Linked DNA regions of Alloyangia pacifica. The protein of the gene in region 1 interacts with the protein of each later gene in a pairwise test. Links are inferred from orthologs where the notes say so. Each region holds a gene or a part of one and is shown on either strand. Other genes may lie near its edges.

Region 1 (3,869 bases):
GGCATCATGCCCGGCCACATCCACAAGCGTGGCTCGGTCGGCGTGGTCTCGCGCTCGGGCACGCTGACCTATGAAGCCGTGAAGCAGACCACCGACATGGGCCTCGGCCAGTCGACGGCCGTCGGCATCGGCGGCGACCCCATCAAGGGCACCGAGCACATCGACGTGCTGGACATGTTCCTCGACGATCCGGAAACCCAGTCGATCATCATGATCGGTGAGATCGGTGGTTCGGCGGAAGAGGAAGCCGCTGAGTTCCTCGCCGAGCAAAAGAAAAAGGGCCGCTGGAAGCCGACCGCCGGTTTCATCGCGGGCCGCACCGCTCCTCCGGGACGCCGTATGGGCCACGCTGGCGCGATCGTCGCCGGTGGCAAGGGCGACGCCGAGTCCAAGATCGAGGCGATGAAATCCGCCGGCATCGTGGTCGCGGACAGCCCGGCTACGCTTGGTGAGGCTGTAATGAAGGCCATCAAAGCCTAAGTAGAACTCAGCGGGGCGGCATTGCCCGCCCCGCGCCCCCGCAAGGGTTCCGGCCCGAACACCGCCCGGAGCATCATGACGGGGGCCTTTCCCGAAGGCCCCCTCCTGCTGCTTCAACGATCGGTCAGAAAGGAATACGCGCGATGACGGATCAAGGCTCGAATGACCAGTTCCACGCCCTCAGCTTCATGCAGGGTGCGAACGCGGAATATCTCGAACAGATGTACGCCCGCTACGCGAACGACCCCTCCGCGGTGGACGAGGCGTGGAACGAGTTCTTCAAACAGCTCGGCGACGACGAGACCAGCGTGAAGGCCGAGGCGCAGGGCGCCTCCTGGGAGCGCGCCGACTGGCCGCCGACCCCGAACGACGACCTCACCGCCGCGATCACCGGCGAGTGGCCGCTGATGCCCGTCGCCGAGACCAAGGGCGCCGGCAAGAAGATCGCCGAGAAAGCCACCGAGAAGGGCGTCGCGGTCACCGACGATCAGATCAAGCGGGCAGTGCTCGACTCGATCCGAGCGCTGATGATCATCCGCGCGCACCGGATCCGCGGCCACCTCGCCGCCGATCTCGACCCGCTGGGCCTGCACGGCAAGGATCCGCACCCCGAGCTTGACCCCAAGGCCTACGGCTTCACCGAGGCCGACATGGACCGCCCGATCTTCATCGACAACGTGCTCGGCCTGCAGGTCGCCTCGATGCGCGAGATCATGGGCGTGCTCAAGCGCACCTACTGCGGCACCTTCGCGCTGCAGTACATGCACATCTCGGACCCCGAACAATCCGCCTGGCTCAAGGAGCGCATCGAGGGCTACGGCAAGGAAGTGAAATTCACCCGTGAGGGCCGCAAGGCGATCCTCAACAAGATGGTGGAAGCCGAGGGCTTCGAGAAGTTCCTGCACGTCAAGTACATGGGCACCAAGCGCTTCGGCCTCGACGGCGGCGAGTCGCTGATCCCCGCGATGGAGCAGATCATCAAGCGCGGCGGCAGCCTCGGCATCAAGGAAATCGTCTTCGGCATGCCGCACCGCGGCCGCCTGTCGGTGCTCGCCAACGTGCTGCAAAAGCCCTACCGCGCGATCTTCAACGAATTCCAGGGCGGCTCGTTCAAGCCCGAGGACGTGGACGGCTCCGGCGACGTGAAATACCACCTCGGCGCCTCTTCGGACCGCGAGTTCGACGGCAACAAGGTGCACCTGTCGCTGACCGCCAACCCCTCGCACCTCGAGGCGGTGAACCCGGTGGTTCTGGGCAAGGTCCGCGCCAAGCAGGACCAGCTCGGCGACACCGAGCGCACGCAGGTGCTGCCCGTGCTGCTGCATGGCGACGCGGCTTTTGCCGGCCAGGGCGTCGTGGCCGAGTGCTTTGCGCTCTCGGGCCTGCGCGGCCACCGCACCGGCGGCACCATCCACATCGTGGTGAACAACCAGATCGGCTTCACCACCGCGCCGCACTTCTCGCGCTCCTCGCCCTACCCCACCGACAACGCGCTGGTGGTCGAGGCGCCGATCTTCCACGTCAACGGTGACGACCCCGAGGCCGTGGTCCACGCCGCCAAGGTGGCGATCGAGTTCCGCCAGAAGTTCGGCAAGGACGTGGTCATCGACATGTTCTGCTACCGTCGGTTCGGTCACAACGAGGGCGACGAGCCCATGTTCACCAACCCGATCATGTACAAGAAGATCAAGCAGCAGAAGACCACGCTGACGCTCTACACCGATCGCCTCGTCAAGGACGGTCTCATCCCCGAGGGCGAGATCGAGGACATGAAGGCGGCCTTCCAGGCGCACCTCAACGAGGAGTTCGAGGCCGGCAAGACCTACAAGCCGAACAAGGCAGACTGGCTTGACGGCCGCTGGTCGCACCTCGACGCGCAGAAGGAAGGCAACTACCAGCGCGGCGAGACGGCGATCGCGCCCGAGACCATGGCCGATGTCGGCAAGGGGCTGACCACCGTCCCCGAGGGCTTCCCGCTGCACAAGACCGTGGGCCGCTTCCTCGACGCGCGCTCGAAGATGTTCGAGACCGGTGAGGGCTTCGACTGGGCCACCGGCGAGGCACTGGCCTTCGGCTCGCTGCTGACCGAGGGCTACCCGGTCCGCCTCGCGGGGCAGGACTCCACCCGCGGCACCTTCTCGCAGCGGCACTCGGGCCTCATCAACCAGGACAACGAAGAGCGCTACTACCCGCTCAACAACATCCGCGAGGGCCAAGCCCGCTACGAGGTCATCGACTCGGCGCTGTCGGAATACGCGGTCTCGGGCTTCGAATACGGCTACTCGCTGGCCGAGCCCAACTCGCTCGTGCTCTGGGAAGCCCAGTTCGGCGACTTCGCCAACGGCGCGCAGATCATGTTCGACCAGTTCATCTCGTCGGGTGAATCGAAGTGGCTGCGCATGTCGGGCCTCGTGTGCCTGCTGCCGCACGGCTACGAAGGCCAGGGCCCCGAGCACAGCTCGGCCCGCCTCGAGCGCTTCTTGCAGATGTGCGGCCAGGACAACTGGATCGTGGCCAACGTCACGACCCCGGCCAACTACTTCCACATCCTGCGCCGCCAGCTGCACCGCAGCTACCGCAAGCCGCTGATCATGATGACGCCGAAATCGCTTCTGCGTCACAAGCTGGCGGTTTCCGAAGCCAAGGACTTCGTCACCGGCTCCTCGTTCCACCGCGTCCTCTGGGACAGCGCGGAATCGGGCGAGAGCGCGACCAAGCTGGTGGCCGACGACAAGATCAAGCGCGTCGTGATGTGCTCGGGCAAAGTCTATTACGACCTGCTCGAAGAGCGCGACGCCCGCGGCATCGACGATGTCTACCTGTTGCGGATCGAGCAGTTCTATCCCTTCCCGGCGATCTCGCTGGTCAAGGAGCTGGAACGCTTCAAGGGCGCCGAGATGGTGTGGTGCCAGGAAGAGCCCAAGAACCAGGGCGCCTGGACCTTCATCGAGCCCAATATCGAATGGGTGCTTGGCCGGATCGACGCCACGCACAAGCGGCCGGTCTACGTCGGCCGCGCCACCTCGGCCTCGCCCGCCACGGGTCTGGCCAGCCAGCACAAGGCACAGCAAGAGGCGCTTGTGAACGAAGCGCTGACCATCGAAGGGAAATGAAGCGATGACGACCGAAGTGCGCGTCCCCACGCTGGGCGAATCCGTGACCGAAGCCACGGTGGCCACCTGGTTCAAGAAGCCCGGTGACTCCGTCGCCGTGGACGAGATGCTCTGCGAGCTCGAGACCGACAAGGTGACCGTCGAGGTTCCCTCCCCGGTCGCCGGTGTGCTCGCCGACATCGTGGCCAAGGAAGGCGACACCGTGGGCGTCGACGCCCTGCTCGCCAATGTCACCTCCGCGGGCGAAGCCGGCGCCGAGCAGGTCGAGGAACGCCC
Region 2 (3,260 bases), 1.0 Mb from region 1 along the record:
CAGGCTCAGCCGACGAGCTCGAGGCCCGAGAAGAAATAGGCGATTTCTTCGGCCGCGGTTTCCGGAGCGTCCGAGCCGTGCACCGAGTTCTCGCCGACCGACTCGGCGAACTCTGCGCGGATGGTGCCCTCTGCGGCGTCGGCCGGGTTGGTGGCGCCCATCACTTCACGGTTCTTGGCGATCGCGCCTTCGCCTTCCAGCACCTGCACGACAACCGGCTCGGAGGCCATGAATTCGCACAGCTCGCCGTAGAACGGGCGCTCGGCGTGCACCTTGTAGAACTCGCCAGCCTGCGCCGGGGTCAGCTGGATGCGCTTCTGCGCAACGATGCGCAGGCCCGCTTCCTCGAACTTGGCGTTGATCTTGCCGGTCAGGTTGCGGCGGGTTGCGTCGGGCTTGATGATCGAAAGGGTGCGTTCGACGGCCATTTTGGTCTCTCCAATGTCACAAGGCCGGGCAACGGCCCGGCCAGCATTCTCTGGTGGGGGCGTTACCATGGGGTTGAGGAATTGGGAAGACCCCGTGGCCCCCGCTGCCTCTTCCACAGGCAGAAAGGGGCTCTGCCCCTCTTGTCCCACGGCCAATTCACCCCGGCGCATTTTGGAAAGACAAGACGCTAGGCAGTGCCACCTTTCTTCCCTTTCCAAATACGCACATCGCGTCATCGGCGTAGGCAGAAACGCCGGGCAAGCGCGATATGCACGAAGGGGGATGTTGCCCGCCCGAAGGCTCTGCTATGGCGGCGCCATGCTGAGTATTCGAGACATCTCCTATTCCGTCGAAGGCCGCCCTCTGCTCGAGGAGGCCTCCGCCGTGATTCCCGCGGGCCACAAGGTTGGCCTCGTCGGTCCCAACGGCGCGGGCAAGACCACGCTCTTCCGGCTCATCCGCGGCGAGCTCACGCTCGATGGCGGCGAGATCGAGCTGCCCGCCCGCGCCAAGATCGGCGGCGTGGCGCAGGAGGCGCCTGCCTCGGATGTCTCCCTGATCGAGACCGTGCTGGCCTGCGACCTCGAGCGCGCCTCGCTGATGGCCGAGGCCGAGACCGCCACCGACCCGCACCGCATCGCCGACATCCAGACCCGTCTCGCGGACATCGACGCCTGGTCCGCCGAGGCGCGCGCCGCGACGATCCTCAAGGGCCTCGGCTTCGACGAGGCGGCCCAACAGCGCCCCTGCTCGGACTTCTCGGGCGGCTGGCGGATGCGCGTTGCGCTCGCCGGCGTTCTCTTTGCCGAGCCTGACCTGCTGCTCCTCGACGAGCCGACCAACTACCTCGACCTCGAAGGGGCGCTCTGGCTCGAGAGCTACCTGCAGAGCTACCCGCACACGGTGATCGTGATCTCCCACGATCGCGGCCTGTTGAACCGGGCCGTCGGCGCGATCCTCCACCTCGAGGAGCGCAAGCTGGTGCTCTACCAGGGCAATTACGACACCTTCGCGCGCACCCGCGCCGAACGCCGCGCCGTGCTCGCGGCAGCGGCCAAGAAGCAGGACGAGCGCCGCGCCCACCTGCAGAGCTTCGTCGACCGCTTCCGCGCCAAGGCCTCCAAGGCCCGTCAGGCGCAGGCACGCGTGAAGATGCTGGAGAAGATGGAGCGGATCACCCCGCCCGAGGAGGCCGCCAAGCGCGTCTTCACCTTCCCGCAGCCCGACGAACTCTCGCCGCCGATCCTGGCGCTGGAGAATGCCTCCACCGGCTATGGCGACAAGGTGGTGCTGCGCAAGCTCTCGCTGCGCATCGACCAGGACGACCGCATCGCGCTGCTCGGCCGCAACGGCCAGGGCAAGTCGACACTGTCGAAGCTCTTTTCCGGGCGTTTGGCGCTGATGGACGGCAAGATGACGTCCAGTTCGAAATTGCGCATCGGCTATTTCGCCCAGCACCAGGTCGACGAGTTGCACCTCGACGAAACGCCCCTGCAGCACCTGCAGCGCGAGCGTCCCGACAGTGCCCCCTCGAAGCTGCGCGCGCAGCTGGCGGGCTTCGGCCTCGGTGCCAACCAGGCCGAGACCGAGGTCGGGCGCCTCTCGGGCGGGCAGAAGGCGCGCCTGTCGCTGCTGCTGGCAACGCTCGATGCGCCGCACATGCTGATCCTCGACGAGCCGACCAACCACCTCGACATCGAGAGCCGCGAAGCGCTGGTCGAGGCGCTGACCGCCTATTCCGGCGCGGTGATCCTTGTCTCGCACGACATGCACCTGCTGGGGCTGGTTGCCGACCGTCTGTGGCTGGTCAAGGACGGCACGGTGACCCCCTACGAGGAAGACCTCGAGGCCTACCGCAAGATGCTGCTGACGCAGGACAAGCCGGCAAAGCCCGCCAAGGCCGAAAAGGCCGCGCCGAAGCCGAAGCGCGCCAGCCGTGACGAGGTCCTCGCGCTGCGCTCGGAGGCGCGCAAGTGCGAAGAGCGCGTCGCCAAGATCGAGGAGATGCGCGAGAAGCTTGCCTCCAAGCTCGCCAACCCCGAGCTCTACGAGGCGACCCGAGCGGGCGAGCTGGAGACCTGGAACCGCAAGTACGCCGAAGTCATGGACGGGCTGCGCCGCGCCGAGGCGCTCTGGGAAGCGGCAATGGAGAAGCTCGAAACGGCGGAAGCCGGCTGAGCCGGCAGGCTTTTTCTGGACAGCGCCCGCGCGAGGCCCTAGCCAGTACCCATGGACATGGCCTTGATCATCAGCGCCTTCGCCACGCTTTTCGTGGTGATCGACCCCATCGGGCTGACCCCGGTCTTCATCGCGCTGACCCAGGGCGCCGATGCCGCGCATCGGCGCGCGGTCGGGATCCGGGCCTGCATCACCGCGCTGGCGATCCTCATGCTCTTCGCCTTCTTCGGCGAGGCGGTGCTCGGATTCATCGGCATTTCCATGTCGGCCTTCCGCATCTCGGGCGGGCTGCTGCTGTTCATCACCGCGCTCGACATGCTCTTCGAGCGCCGCACCAAGCGGCGCGAAGACAAGGTCGAGGACGAGGTCATGCCCGATCCGTCGATCTTCCCCATCGCCATCCCGCTGATCGCCGGCCCCGGTGCCATCGCCACGATCATCCTGCTGGTCGGACATTCACCCGGTCCGCTCGAGACCGCGATGATCCTCGGCGTGCTGGTGATCGTGCTGCTGATGACCCTCGCCTGCTTCTTCGTCGCCGGCCCCATCGAGCGCGCTCTGGGCCACGTGGGGATCGTCGTCGTCACCCGGCTCTTCGGCATGTTGCTGGCGGCGCTCGCGGTGCAATTCGTCATCGACGGCATCCGCGGCAT

The links.
Region 2: the proteins of CEW88_RS11220 (region 1) and abc-f interact in binary tests that used the Escherichia coli proteins (3 or more experiments, as listed by UniProt). The link is inferred for Alloyangia pacifica from one-to-one orthologs.

Annotation. Positions count from the first base shown.
Region 1 is NZ_CP022189.1:2,329,825-2,333,693, forward strand. The notes cover bases 236-3,793. They hold CEW88_RS11220 (2-oxoglutarate dehydrogenase E1 component), read left to right. Parts: upstream 236-623; coding sequence 624-3,593; downstream 3,594-3,793. Other genes in these bases: sucD (succinate--CoA ligase subunit alpha), read left to right, coding at 236-480; odhB (2-oxoglutarate dehydrogenase complex dihydrolipoyllysine-residue succinyltransferase), read left to right, coding at 3,598-3,793. Outside these bases: more of sucD, read left to right, coding at 1-235; more of odhB, read left to right, coding at 3,794-3,869. UniProt on the Escherichia coli protein: E1 component of the 2-oxoglutarate dehydrogenase (OGDH) complex which catalyzes the decarboxylation of 2-oxoglutarate, the first step in the conversion of 2-oxoglutarate to succinyl-CoA and CO(2).
Region 2 is NZ_CP022189.1:1,325,534-1,328,793, reverse strand. Bases 229-3,177 are described here. They hold abc-f (ribosomal protection-like ABC-F family protein), read left to right. Parts: upstream 229-747; coding sequence 748-2,607; downstream 2,608-3,177. Other genes in these bases: CEW88_RS06370 (MarC family protein), read left to right, coding at 2,659-3,177; ndk (nucleoside-diphosphate kinase), read right to left, coding at 229-428. Also shown: more of ndk, read right to left, coding at 6-228; more of CEW88_RS06370, read left to right, coding at 3,178-3,260. UniProt on the Escherichia coli protein: Genetic data indicate it may be involved in ribosome assembly or function.